Regions from separate parts of the Blautia sp. CAG:257 genome, predicted to be linked through region 2. Evidence: predicted binding sites of a transcription regulator. Region 2 holds the regulator's gene; the other holds the start of a gene.
The links. The regulator HrcA, encoded in region 2, represses chaperone genes, less so after heat shock. The targets are predictions, from matches to a motif close to TGTTAGCACTCNNNNNNNNNGAGTGCTAACA.
Positions count from the first base shown of each region.

Region 1 (7,594 bases), on a different contig from region 2:
ATCTCTATTCTTCCGCCGCCATAGACATACACTTTATCAATAATCTTGTACAGCACGTTTTTATCAAAAGACTGTAATGCTGCAATATCATTCAGCTCTGCCTGTTTCGCTCCTGCTTCCTCAATCTTTTTCCGGGCTTCTTCAATTTCATTTTCAATCTCCGGAATACACTGATCAATTTCAGCAATGCGTTTTGTTGTTATCTCCAGCTCTGAGATATACTGGTCTTTCGTAAGACTTCCCATTCTGTAATCAGAATATAATTTCATCTTTCTGGATGACAGACGCTTCTTTTCGCTCGCCAGAGTAGAGAGCTTTTCTTCCTGAATAGATGTTTCCAGCCACACTTTTTTCTTCTTTTCCAGATTATCTGATATAAACCGAACCATGTTTCTGGCACAGGCTAAAACCGTTTCCTCCAATTCCACTTTGTCCATCTTGCTGTTGGAACACTCTGGAAGTCCGGTCATGTGTGCTTGTGGACAGCGATACGATTTACCAGATCCCGTTAAGTCCAACCGTCTACCACATGATGGACACATCAAAATTGCATGACTTTTTTTCTTTGGTTTGTATGGACGTTTTTCTTTTGAAAATGCCATCTCATTCGCCTTTGCAAATAATTCCTCTGACACGATTGGTTCATGTGTTCCTTCTACAATAATCCAATCCTCTCTGTCATTTTTGGCAAGTTTGGTACTTCCAGTTACTGCAACTCTTTTTTTACTCCACACAGTTTTTCCCAGATAGACCTCATTTTTTAACATGTCTGAAATGGTTGTCTGCGACCATAGCTTTTTTTCTTTCTCTATCTTACGAAGATCCGCAAACTTTTCCTGCACACCGTCTTTTATAATATCTTTCAGGTAAATGACGCCTAAAACGATATGGTTCTTGGCCACCACCAGAGGTGTTCCTCCTTTGGATGAAATCTCTTTCACAATATGATCACACTCCGGAGAATAAATTTCTCCGCCTTTTACCACGTAATCTTTAATTGCATCTGCAGCTCCTTTTCGGATTTCTGTCCCTGCAAAATTCACACCGCTCATCCGGGTCACTGCGGTAAATGGGACAAATTCCATATTTTTATCAGAAAGACTTCTTTCCCGGATTCCAAACTTTTCTTTTGCCAAAACTACAACACTTCTTCCTTCCGGCGTTTCATCTGCCAGGGAAGACAGTTGTGCTGCATCCGCCAGTTCCTTTTCCGAAGCTCCATCTACCGGAATAAAGGCATCTGCACGACGGTTTCCCAGAGTAATCGTTCCTGTCTTATCCAGCATCAGAATATCTACATCACCTGCCGCTTCAATGGCTCTTCCACTCATTGCCAGCACATTAGCCTGGTTCAGACGGCTCATACCTGCAATGCCGATTGCAGAAAGCAGCGCACCAATGGTTGTCGGTGCCAGGCAGACCAGCAATGCAACAAGGGTCGTAATGGATGTAGGATTCGGTATTCCTGCCTGCTCTGCAGAGAACATAGAGTATGTATAAAGGGACATGGTTACCATAATAAATACGATGGACAATGCAACAAGAAAAATCTGCAATGCAATCTCATTCGGTGTCTTCTTACGATTTGCTCCTTCTACCATGGCAATCATCTTGTCCATAAAGGTTTCCCCTGCTTCACTGGTAATTCTCACAACAATCCAGTCAGACAGCACAGTGGTTCCGCCTGTTACGGCACTCCTGTCTCCGCCACTCTCACGAATTACCGGTGCAGACTCACCGGTAATTGCACTTTCATCCACAGATGCAGCACCATCCACAACTTCTCCATCACCTGGAATCTGTTCCCCTGCCTTTACCAGAACCAAATCTCCTTTTTTAAGGCTTGTGGACGGAATAACTGTAATCCTTTCTTTCTGATCCGGTGACGGGATCTTATGGGCATCTACGTCTTTCTTTGCTTTTCTCAAAGAATCTGCCTGTGCCTTACCTCTTCCTTCTGCAATCGCTTCTGCAAAATTTGCAAACAATACCGTAAACCACAGGATCACTGCAACCGCACAGGTATAGCCGGTCGGTGCATCTCCAATTCCGAAAATCAGAGAAATAAGCCAGAGTCCGGTAGTCATGATTGCCGACAGGTAAACCAGAAGCATGACCGGATTGCCTGCCTGCGTTTTCGGTTTTAACTTAATAAATGAATCTTTGATTGCCCTCATCATCATTTTTTTATCAGAGAGGGCAGTTTTTTGTTTTTCTGCCATTTTTGATTCCTCCATATGATCAAATCATTCGATTATTCCTGATTTTTATCCAACAAACTCTGCAATCGGTCCCAATGCCAGTGCCGGGAAGAAACTCAAAGCACCAATCAGCAGCACGATCACGATCAGCAGGAATACAAACATTCCATTACTGGTAGATAAGGTTCCTGCTGTAACTGCCAGTTTCTTTTTCTGTACCATGCTTCCTGCGATTGCAAGGATTCCTGTAATTGGGAGGAATCTTGCCAGGAGCATTGCACCACCAAGAGTAAGATTCAAAAATGGAGTATCTGCGCCAAAACCGGCAAATGCAGAACCATTGTTTCCTCCGGCTGATGAATATGCATACAGCATTTCAGAAAAACCATGTGCCCCGGAGTTATTCAGGCTTTCTGCAACGGATGGAACCGCTGCTGCTATTCCACTGAATACCAATATGGCGATTGGTGTGGCAAGGCATACCAGGACTGCCCATTTCATTTCATAAGGCTCAATCTTCTTTCCCAGGTATTCCGGTGTTCTTCCGACCATCAATCCTGCAATAAATACAGTTAATATTGCAAATCCAAGCATACCGTAAAGTCCACACCCTACGCCTCCGAATACTACTTCACCAAGCTGCATCAGAAGCATTGTGATCATACCGCCAAGAGGCGTATAGCTGTCATGCATAGAGTTTACGGAACCATTGGATGCTGCCGTCGTCCATGTTGCCCATGTGACAGAGGAACCGATACCGAATCTTGCTTCTTTTCCTTCCATATTTCCACCAGCCTGTCCGTCAGTGGAAGTATCTACATATTCATTTTCTGTAAGGACCGTAGATGCGGACTGCTCATTCACTGCTACTACAGACATTGCCGCAATTAACATCAGAAACATCGCCATAAAAACTGCAATTCCCTGCTTTTTGTCTTTTACGTCACGGCCAAATGAAAAGCATAATGACGCAGGTATCAGAAGCAAAAACAGCATCTCAAGTAAATTGCTGAACCAATTCGGATTTTCCAGCGGATGTGCAGAGTTTACACCATAATATCCACCGCCATTGGTACCCAGCTGTTTAATAGCAATCTGACTTGCCGCAAAACCGAGAGGAACGATTTCCTCTGTAACAACTTCCGCATCCTCTACAACCTCTCCATCTACCGTTACGGTATCTCCGTTTATTCTGGCATCCTCCAGATAGTTGCCATCAGCATCAAAAGCAACCGGCTCCATCAATTCTACAGTTTCTGCAGCTTTCCATGTCTGTGGAACACCCTGAGAAGCAATCATAAGTGCACCTGCCAGAGAAAGCGGCATTAAAACATACAGGGTGGATCTTGTCAGGTCTGTCCAGAAATTTCCCACGCCTTTTCCTTTTACTCTGGTAAAACCACGGATCAGAGCATATAAAACTGCAATACCAGTAGCCGGTGTCACAAAATTCTGAACCGTCAGCCCCAGAGCCTGAGACAGATAGCTGAGCTGTGATTCTCCACTGTATGCCTGCCAGTTTGTATTTGTCACAAAACTGATGGCAGTATTCAGTGACAGATCCCAACTCATTCCCTCTATATGCTGGGGATTAAATGGGAGGAATTTCTGGAACACCTGTAAAAGAAACAGTACCAGAAGTCCAAATCCGGAAAATGCCAGTACACTTACCAGATACTTTTTCCATGACATATCTTCTTCCGGGTCAATATTTTTTCTTTAAACAATTTTTCTTCCTCCTTCCGTGAGAGGTAATGTAAAGATAAACTCTGCTCCCTTTCTATCCGTCCGGTTCCGCCCGATGATCGTTCCGCCATGGGCATTTACCACCGTCTCACAGATCGTAAGCCCCAGCCCGATTCCTCTTTTCACATCAACTGAACGAGTCTTGGAAGTGTAAAATATTTTAAATAGATTGGAAACGTCTGCTTCAGCAATTCCCTCTCCTTCGTCCCGGACAGAAACCAGTAGTTCATCTTCTGTGTAACTGGCAGAAACAGTAATGGCTTCCTGCGGTCTTGTGTGTTTCACTGCATTGTCCAACAGATTGGTAATTACCTGCTCAATCAGCTTTGCATCCATCGGCACTAGCCGGAACTCTTCCGGTATCTCTACCTGTATCTCCCGCTCCGGAAAGCTCCGTTCCACATGAGCAACTGCACAGCCAATCACCTCTTCGATTGCTTCCATTTCTTTTTGTATCACAATTTTACCATCCTGCAGCCTGGTCAGGCTTAATATATTTTCCACTAATGATTTCAGCCAGTCTGCGTCCTGATAAATACCTTGAAGCAGTTCCTGACGTCTGTCTTCTTTGTCAGTCATATCCATCAGCATTTCCGATGTCCCCATGATACCCGACAGTGGTGTCCTGAGATCATGAGAGATTGCACGCAAAAGATTCGCACGTTCTCTCTCGTTCCATGCTTTCTCTGTCACGAACTCTTTCTATCGTTACTTCAATCCGATCCATTGCCATGGAAACATTCTCCATAATAGAATGCAGTAACTTTTTCTTTTCCTGCAGATGTTCTTCATTTACGGTTTTATCAATTTTAACAACTGCCAGCAAATGCTCCCGTCCGTTGACCGGGTACCCATAAGTGTCCTCTTCTTCCAGATATTCGGTTCGAAGATTTGTATATCTCTTCCGAATCTCATCTGCATCCGGCACGCTTCTGTGAATCTGCTCTTTTCCGGACTGCTGGATGAAGATCGGTTCAGACTGCCTTCCAACATAAATGCATCCGACATTTACCTGAAGCAGATGACTGATACTTTCTGCTGCAATTCTGAGAACAGCTTCCATATCCGCCGCATCAGACAACTTACTGGAAAGCATATATAAGATCTGGCTTTCTTTCCCTCTTTCATTTGCTTCTTCCGTTAAAAGCTTTTCTTTTGTTGTCAGGGCACTTGTAAGAATGGAAGTTGTCAGCATAATGGAAAAAGTAATCAGATACCCGGGATCATTTACTGCAAGCGTATGATAGGGTTCCGTAAAAAAATAATTGTAACATAGGAGTGAAACTACTGCAGATAAAATCCCATACTGATATCCTGATGTAAATCTCGCAACCAGAAGAACAGCCAGAAGATACATCACAACAATATTCGTTTCTGGAAATCCAAGCCCTGTAAAAATCTTCCCAAGTACGGTGGCTGCAAATACGATAACCACCAATTTCAACAGGCTCTGCAGGATTTCTTTCTTTTTCATCATCATGATCGCCTCTTTATTATCATATTAATCCCGTTAAGTATAGCACTCGCAGTCTGTTTTTCCAATCCCATGAAACATGGCATTCTGTTTCTGCTCAAATAATGATTAACATTTGGAATCAATGCCGCTGGATCTAATATCAGTAGTCATATAATTTCTTATAATTCACAAAATCTTCACATAATTATTAGCACTCTCTATTGACGAGTGCTAATTCATATGTTATATTACGCATAGAACAAAGGAAGAGGAAATGATTTCTCTTCCTGATATTCATAAATCAACACTTCGGGTTTCTCCGATAGTGCAAACTTTAGTTTATGTCATGAAAGGAGATATGACTTATGTTAATGCCTAATATTTTTGGAGAAAGTTTATTTGATGATTTTATGGATGATTTTGCTTTTCCGGACATCGATAAAAAATTGTATGGGAAACATGCTCCCCATATCATGAAGACCGATGTAAAGGAAAAAGACAACACTTACGAAGTGGCCATTGATCTTCCGGGATTTAAGAAAGATGAGATTCAGATCCAGCTTGAAAACGGTTATGTAACGGTAAGTGCCGCAAAAGGTCTTGATAAAGATGAAAAGGATAAGGAAGGAAAATATATCCGCCGAGAGCGTTATGCCGGAAATGTAAGCAGGAGCTTTTATGTAGGAAATAATGTTCAGAGAGAAGACATCCATCCGAAATTTGAAAATGGTATTCTTTCCTTTACTGTTCCAAAAGAGCAGAAGACAGTAGAAAACAACTCCCATTATATTGCCATTGAAGGTTAATCTCAAACGGGCAGGGAATAAAACCCCTGCCTGTTTTAAAAGCTAAACACAATTGGGAAAGAGGTTTTTGATATGAGTAAAACGACATCAAAAGTATTATGGATTTTAGCCGGAATCTTTCTGATTATAACCGGGATTGGATGTTTGAGGAATCCCGGAGAAATTCTTTATGGTCTTCCCATTATCTTTGGAGTTGCCATGATGTTTTCCGGCATTATAGATATAGTGATATTTGCAGCCGGTCATGATTATATGGCAGGATCTGGCTGGTTTCTTGCTGACGGCATTCTGACCGTACTGATGTCTTTATTCATTTTGGGAAATGGATGGTTTACAGCAATGACAATCTCCTTTATTTTAGGAATGTGGCTGATTTTTTCAGGTATCACCAAACTGGTTAATTCCTTTGACCTTCAAAAACTGGGAGTAAGAGGCTGGGGCTGGTTTACGGTACTTGGAATCCTGCTGACTGTGATTGGTTTTCTGTCTTTCACACATCCATTTGCAAGTATTGCAGCTATGGCCTGGGTAATCGGATTTTTCCTGATCCTTCAGGGAATTGTATCCGTTATGCGTGGATGCTTTTCCAACCGTTTCTGGTTATAAAAATATAACAAAAACTAACATTGCCAAAGAGGAAAAAGGCACCTCTTCATATAGATTCGGCTGCATACAAAATTGTGTGCAGCCTATTTTAATGAATACCTAATTCTGAAAAAAATCTTTTACTCTCTACGGATAATCTTATCCTACAACAATTTTTTCTTTTTAAAATAAATGAGTTCCAGAATAATTGTAATTACTGCAATTGCAATCACTGCAACATATCCGTATTTCCACTGCAGCTCAGGCATATTTACAAAATTCATCCCATACCAGCCGGTCAAAAGTGTAAGTGGCAGGAATAAGGTTGTCACAACTGTCAATATACACATAATTTTATTCTGTTGTGCATCCTGCTGAGATTGATACAGTTCACGTAACTGCAGTATATTTTCTCTAAGCAAATGCACATGGTTATGCAGTCGTTCTGTCCTGAGTGCATAACGATTCCACGATTCTGTATTATGGATAATAGTCAGTCCATCTTGAGACTGTAATAGATCACCAATCATAGCCAGCTGTTCATAATATGCATCCAGCTCAGATAGTTTCTGTCGATACTTTGTAAGAACCGTAAAGAAATTATCTGGAACACTTTTTATGAGCTGATCTTCCATCTTTTCAATTTCTTTTTCCAAATGTAATAAATATAGAAGATCATATTCAATCATCAGTTCCATCATCTTAAGAAGAAACTGATCCGGCGATTTCAGCTCCTGAAACTCTTCTTCCTTTTTCTCTATCCAGTGTTTCAGTTTCCCACTGTCCTCAATTAAAAAAAG
Region 1 is NZ_HF998987.1:1,729-9,322, reverse strand. Features, by position in the region: gene kdpB (potassium-transporting ATPase subunit KdpB) at 1-2,222, opposite strand, end outside; gene kdpA (potassium-transporting ATPase subunit KdpA) at 2,268-3,893, opposite strand; gene QVP40_RS01065 (sensor histidine kinase) at 3,921-4,553, opposite strand; gene QVP40_RS01060 (DUF4118 domain-containing protein) at 4,579-5,427, opposite strand; gene QVP40_RS01055 (Hsp20/alpha crystallin family protein) at 5,769-6,209, shown strand; gene QVP40_RS01050 (HdeD family acid-resistance protein) at 6,282-6,815, shown strand; gene QVP40_RS01045 (magnesium transporter CorA family protein) at 6,959-7,594, opposite strand, start outside.
Region 1: a site for HrcA is predicted at 5,610-5,640, ahead of QVP40_RS01055 (Hsp20/alpha crystallin family protein). Genes of this name have one in related genera too.

Region 2 (7,594 bases):
ATTGTTCATCCGGATGACTGGAATTGATTTTATAAATCAAATATGGAAATCGGTGAAAACAGAAGAGATGCCCATTATGTGGAATTTCGTGCGAAACAGAGAAGCGGAAAATACGTATGGATGAGATGCCGTGGATATCTTACACGAGATGAATGTGGGATACCGGTTATATTTGCCGGAATCATGCATAAAATGGACGGACAGAATAAGGTGGATCCCCTTACACAGCTTTTTAATCACAGGATGTTTATGAAAAGAATCAGAAAGTACATAGAAAAAAGTCAGGAAGAGAAAATTGCAGTTGCTATTTTGGACGTGGATAATTTCCGGCAGATCAATGAACTTTACAGCAGAAAATTCGGAGACAGGATTTTATGTACAATAGCTTATAATATACAGGTATTGCTACCTGATAATGCAAGGCTGTTTCGATTGGATAATGACCGCCTGGGATTTCTTATGAGAGATGCGGGAAAAAAAGAAGTAAATCAATTTTTTTCAAGAATACAAAAAAGATTCAGTGCTCTTCAGGAATGGAAAAAAGAGAAACTTGAAATTCATCTGTCAGCAGGCTGTGCTTTTTTTCTGATAGCGGCCAGACGGCAGATGAATTGTATCTGCATGCAGACTATGCCCTACAGTATGCAAAAGAACAGGGAAAAGACAGAATGGTCATATTCACAGAAGAGATCCTGAATCAAAAAAGTCATATGCTGGAACTTCTTAAAGTGCTGAGAGATGCAATGAATCATGAGTTTCGTGGATTTTATCTGGACTATCAGCCTCAGGTAAACGGCAGAACAAAAGCGCTGACCGGTGTAGAAGCTCTGGTACGTTTTTGTGATGAGAAGGGAAACCGTATTTCACCAGTGGAATTCATTCCGGTTATGGAAAAAGAAGGAATGATTTATGAAATGGGGAGATGGGTACTGAGACAGGCAATCCGGGATGCAGGAGAATGGATCAGGATCAAGCCGGATTTTGATATTAGTGTAAATGCTTCAGCTCTTGAGATGATGAATGACCAGTATATAGAAGATGTAGAAAAAATTCTGGAAGAGGAAAAATTTCCTGCAAAGAATCTTGTAATTGAACTGACAGAAAGCAGTGCAGTGCAAAGAATGGATATTTTCAGAAATAAATATAAAAAACTTCGGGAAATGGGAATCCGTATTGCGATGGACGATTTTGGTACAGGGTATTCTTCTTTAGAATTTTTGAAAAATGCTCCGATTGATCTGGTTAAAATTGACAGGAGCTTTCTGAAAGATATTTTATACAGCCGATTTGATTCTGCCTTTATCACTTTTATAGTGGAAATCTGCCATGATGTAAATATTAAAGTCTGTCAGGAAGGTGTGGAAACACTGGAAGAATATGAAATGCTGAAAAAAATGGAACTTGATTGTATTCAGGGATATTATTTTGGAAAACCTATGAGCAAAAATGCCATAAGAAATAAAATTTCAGCGGAATGTCAGACGGAAGGAAACGATTAAGGTTTTAGAAACGCTGAAAATGAACTTTCTGATGCAGAAACTGCAAAACAGAAGTATTTGAAGCTTTACCACTGCAACAGCAGTTATCTGTTTCTTATTCCGGACTGTAAACTGATGATTCCTTCAAAGACAGTGACGGTTTAAAAGCTTGAAAAATGGAGTCAGAACAGGGAATCGGGTAAGACTGGAGAAAGTTATAATATACAGCGCCTGTAAGTTCCTTGTTATATGAATGCAGATATTTCAGATCCGTATTCTCTGGAATGTCTGTATTTTTTGTATACAAAAGATTTTTATAAAAATATCTCTTATCTCTTGACAAAATATTTTAACGGTGCTATCTTAACAATGTAGATGTTAGCACTCCTTGATATTGAGTGCTAATAAAAGGAAAGGAGCTGAGGGCGTGGAAGATATTTTGACTGATCGTAAGAAGAAGATTTTAAAAGCGATCATCAAGACCTATATGGAAACAGGGGAGCCGGTGGGATCCCGGACAATTTCCAAGTATACAGATCTTAATGTCAGCTCAGCAACAATCCGAAATGAAATGTCTGACCTGACAGATTTAGGCTATATTGTGCAGCCTCATACCTCTGCCGGAAGAATTCCTTCAGATAAAGGGTATCGGCTGTATGTGGATGAGCTGATGCAGGAAAAGGAAGATGAGATTGAAGAGATACGAAATCTGATGATTGAGAAAACAGACAAGATGGAAAAGGTCCTGAAAAAAGTGGCCAGAGTTCTTGCCTGCAATACCAATTACGCAACAATGATCTCAGTTCCCCAGTACAGCGGAAGTAAGCTGAAATTTATCCAGCTTTCCAGAGTAAATGAGCTTCAGCTGGTAGCAGTAGTTGTCTGTGAGGGAAATGTCATCCGGAACCAGATCATAGATCTTGATGAGGAAATGGATGACGAGACAATTTTAAAACTGAATCTTCTTCTGAATACAAATCTCAACGGGCTTCCGATTCAGGATATTAATCTGGGAATGATTGCAAGACTGAAGGAACAGGCGGGAATCCACAGCGGGCTGGTTGCCACTGTATTGGACGCAGTAGCGGCTACCATACATGTGGATGAAGAGGATCTGGAAATCTATACGTCAGGTGCTACGAACTTCTTCAAGTATCCGGAATTATCAGATAAAGAAAAAGCAACAGGACTGATCTCCGCCTTTGAAGAAAAACAGCAGCTTGCAGACCTTGTAAAGGAAAGCATGGCAGATGCGGACAATACAGGGGTTCAGGTGTATATCGGAGATGAACTTTCGATTCCGACCATGAAGGACTGCAGTGTTGTAACAGCTACTTATGAGCTTGGTCAGGGGCTGCATGGTACCATCGGTATTGTAGGACCGAAACGAATGGATTATGAAAATGTTGTTAATAATCTGAAGACCCTGAAGGTTGAATTAGATCAGGTATTTGGAAAAAATAAAAAAGAAAATGGTGACAGCCAGCAGGCAGGATAGAAAGGTGGTAGAGAACGCGTGGCAGAAGAAAAGAAGAACGCAGCTGAAGTACAGGAAGACACAGAAAAAGAAATTTCTGAAAATGAGACTGTAACAGAAGCTCAGGAAGATTCACCGGAAGCCACAGCCGGAGAGAATACCGCAGAGGGAAGCGAAGCTTCCGCGGATGAAAAAACTGAGGGAAAGACCAAAACCTCTTTCTTTGGAAAAAAGAAAAAGGATAAAAAAGATCAGCAGATCGAGGAGCTGACTGACAGGCTGAAACGCAGCATGGCAGAGTTTGATAATTTCCGTAAACGTACAGAAAAAGAAAAATCCAGTATGTATGTGATCGGAGCAAAAGAGATCATTGAAAACATGCTTCCGGTAGTTGATAACTTTGAAAGAGGTCTTGCACAGGCTCAGGAAGGAGATGCTTTTGCAGACGGCATGAAGATGATCTACAAACAGCTTATGACAACACTTGAGGGACTTGGCGTGGAAGCGATTGAGGCTGTCGGCAAAGAATTTGATCCGGATTTCCATAATGCAGTAATGCATGTGGAAGATGAGAAAGCCGGAGACAATATGGTTGTGGAAGAGCTTCAGAAAGGCTACACCTATAAAGGATTTGTAGTTCGTCACAGTATGGTAAAGGTTGCCAATTGACCTAGAGCACTTAATGAAAACAAGCCGTATGGCGCAGGTTGAATTTAGTGCGAAGGTCGCACGAAGGAACTTAATGAATCTGACCGCAGGGAAGGATGAATTTAGTGAATCGGGCATCCTTAGATAATAAGTAGTCATGGATATAGAGACAAAGAATGAAAATAAATCAGGAGGAAAAATTATCATGGGAAAAATTATTGGTATTGACTTAGGAACAACAAACAGTTGTGTGGCAGTTATGGAAGGTGGCCAGCCCACCGTTATCGCAAATACAGAGGGTGCAAGAACTACACCATCCGTAGTAGCTTTTACAAAAACAGGAGAGCGTCTGGTAGGTGAGCCTGCAAAACGTCAGGCAGTTACCAACGCAGAAAAAACAATCTCCTCCATTAAGAGAGAGATGGGTTCTGATTATCGTGTAACAATTGACGACAAGAAATATTCTCCGCAGGAAATTTCCGCTATGATTCTTCAGAAGCTGAAAAAAGATGCAGAGGGATATCTTGGCGAGACTGTAACAGAAGCAGTTATCACAGTTCCGGCTTACTTTAATGACGCTCAGCGTCAGGCAACCAAGGATGCAGGTAAGATTGCAGGTCTTGATGTAAAACGTATCATCAACGAGCCGACAGCAGCAGCTCTTGCATATGGTCTTGACAATGAAAAAGAACAGAAGATCATGGTATATGACCTTGGCGGCGGTACTTTCGATGTTTCCATCATTGAAATCGGCGATGGTGTTATCGAGGTTCTTTCCACAGCAGGAAACAACCGCCTTGGTGGTGACGACTTTGACCAGAAGATCACAGACTATATGCTTGCAGAGTTCAAGAGAACTGAGGGCGTAGATCTTTCCAGCGACAAGATGGCTCTCCAGAGACTGAAAGAAGCTGCTGAAAAAGCAAAGAAAGAGCTTTCTTCTGCAACAACTACAAACATCAACCTTCCGTTCATCACTGCAACAGCAGAGGGACCGAAGCATTTTGATATGAACCTTACAAGAGCAAAATTTGATGAGCTCACACATGATCTTGTTGAAAAAACAGCAGAGCCGGTACGTCGTGCACTGTCTGATGCAGGCATCACAGCTTCCGAACTTGGCCAGGTACTTCTGGTAGGTGGATCTACACGTATCCCGGCTGTACAGGATAAAGTAAAACAGCTCACAGGCAAAGAGCCAAGCAAATCTCTGAACCCGGATGAGTGCGTTGCACTTGGCGCTTCCGTACAGGGTGGTAAGCTTGCAGGAGATGCAGGCGCAGGCGATATCCTTCTTCTGGATGTTACTCCTCTGTCTCTTTCTATCGAGACAATGGGTGGAATCGCAACACGTCTGATCGAGAGAAATACAACAATTCCTACAAAGAAGAGCCAGATCTTCTCCACAGCAGCAGACAACCAGACTGCTGTAGATATCAATGTTGTACAGGGTGAGCGTCAGTTCGCAAGAGATAACAAATCTCTTGGCCAGTTCCGTCTGGACGGAATCCCGCCAGCACGTCGTGGTGTTCCGCAGATCGAGGTTACTTTTGATATTGATGCCAACGGTATTGTAAATGTTTCGGCAAAAGATCTTGGAACAGGAAAAGAGCAGCACATTACTATTACAGCAGGCTCCAACATGTCTGATTCCGAAATTGACAAGGCTGTAAAAGAAGCAGCAGAGTTTGAGGCTCAGGACAAGAAACGTAAAGAGGCAATTGATACAAGAAATAATGCAGATTCCATGGTATTCCAGGTTGAGAATGCCCTGAAAGAAGCAGGCGATAAAATTGATGCAAATGACAAAGCAGCAGTTGAGACAGACCTCAACGCACTGAAAGATCTTCTTGCACAGACTGCAAATGCTGAGATGACAGACGCACAGGTAGCTGATATCAAGGCTGCACAGGAAAAAATGATGGAAAGCGCTCAGAAGCTGTTTGCAAAAATGTATGAGCAGACACAGCAGGGCGGAGGCCAGGCAGGCCCGGACATGGGCAACATGGGCGGCGGAGCTTCCCAGGGCGGAAACGAAGCCGGATATGGCGATGATGTAGTAGACGCAGACTATAAAGAAGTCTGATAGAAAGCACAGGAAAGAGAAACGATGGCTGATAAAAGAGATTACTATGAAGTCCTGGGCGTTGCAAAAAATGCCAGTGACGCGGAACTGAAAAGAGCATATCGAAAGTTAGCCAAAAAGTATCACCCGGATGTAAATCCGGGTGATAAAGAAGCAGAGGCGAAATTTAAAGAGGCTACGGAAGCATATGGCATTTTAAGCGATCCGGACAAAAGAAAACAGTACGACCAGTTCGGTCATGCAGCTTTTGAAAATGGCGGCGGCGGTGCCGGAGGATTCGGCGGATTTGATTTTAACGGCGCTGATATGGGCGATATTTTCGGTGATATTTTCGGTGACCTGTTTGGCGGCGGAAGCAGAAGACGTGCAAACAATGGACCGATGAGAGGCGCAAACCTTCGTGCAAGAGTGAATATCACTTTTGAGGAAGCGGTATTTGGCTGTGAAAAAGAGCTGGAAATCGTTCTGAAGGATGAATGTACGGATTGTCACGGAACAGGAGCAAAACCCGGAACTCAGCCTGTAACCTGTCCGAAATGTAATGGAGAAGGACAGATTGTATATACTCAGCAGTCCATGTTCGGTATGGTGCGTAATGTCCAGACCTGTCCGGAATGCGGCGGTACAGGAAAAGTAATCAAAGAAAAATGTACTTCCTGCCGTGGAGCCGGATATACATCTTCCAGAAAGAAGATTCAGGTATCCATTCCTGCTGGTATTGACAATGGACAGAGCATCCGTATTCGTGAAAAAGGAGAACCGGGCACAAACGGCGGCCCAAGAGGCGACCTTCTTGTGGAGGTAAATATTGCCCGCCATCCTATTTTCCAGAGACAGGATATGAATATTTTCTCTTCTGCGCCTATTACCTATGCGCAGGCTGCTCTTGGCGGAGAGGTTCATATCAATACAGTGGATGGAGACGTTGTTTATGATGTGAAGCCGGGAACTCAGACTGATACCCGCATCCGTCTGAAAGGCAAGGGTGTTCCTTCTCTGAGAAACAAGAATGTCCGTGGAGATCATTATGTGACTCTGGTTGTTCAGGTTCCTACAAACCTGAATGAAGAGGCAAAGGAAGCTCTCCGCAAGTTTGACGAGGCCTGTGGAAACAGACCGTCAGAGACAAACAGCGAAGGCACAGAGAAACATGAAAAGAAGAAAAAAAGCTTTATGGATAAGCTGAAAGAGACTTTTGAAGATTAATAAATCTTTTAAAGAAAAGAGGGAAACCTCTTTTCTTTTTTTGTTCTTTCGTGTATGATAAAGTGCGAGGTATTATAAGTATAACAAAGTATCAGCCGGAAGCCCGGCAGATCATAGAAACATATATTTTATGATAAAACAGGAGATTTGTTATGAAGTGGAAAAAGTTTAAAATAAAAACCAGAACCGAGGCAGAGGATATCATTATCAGCACTTTATATGATATTGGCCTGGAAGGTGCGCAGATTGAGGATAATGTACCTCTTACTGCGCTGGAAAAGGAGCAGATGTTTGTGGATATCCTTCCTCAGATGCAGGAGGATGACGGAACTGCATATCTGAGCTTTTTTGTGGAGGAAGCAGAGGACGGAAAACTTCTGAAAAACGGCCAGGAGACAGATGCAGAATCCATTCTGAAAGAAGTAAAAGAAGAGCTGGAAGCTTTAAGAGCTTTTCTGGATATCGGAGAGGGCAGCATTGAGGTTGACGAGACAGAGGATATTGACTGGATCAACAACTGGAAACAGTATTTTAAACAGTTTTATGTGGATGATATTCTGATCGTTCCCTCCTGGGAGGAAGTAAAGGCAGAGGATCAGGATAAAATGATCCTTCACATTGACCCGGGAACAGCCTTTGGAACCGGTATGCATGAGACTACTCAGCTTGTGATCCGCCAGCTGAAAAAATATGTAAAAG
Region 2 is NZ_HF999112.1:7,280-14,873, forward strand. Features, by position in the region: gene QVP40_RS12280 (GGDEF domain-containing protein) at 1-27, shown strand, start outside; gene QVP40_RS12285 (sensor domain-containing diguanylate cyclase) at 79-696, shown strand; gene QVP40_RS12290 (EAL domain-containing protein) at 669-1,499, shown strand; gene hrcA (heat-inducible transcriptional repressor HrcA) at 1,906-2,976, shown strand; gene grpE (nucleotide exchange factor GrpE) at 2,995-3,624, shown strand; gene dnaK (molecular chaperone DnaK) at 3,809-5,689, shown strand; gene dnaJ (molecular chaperone DnaJ) at 5,714-6,895, shown strand; partial or broken gene QVP40_RS12315 (50S ribosomal protein L11 methyltransferase) at 7,048-7,594, shown strand, end outside.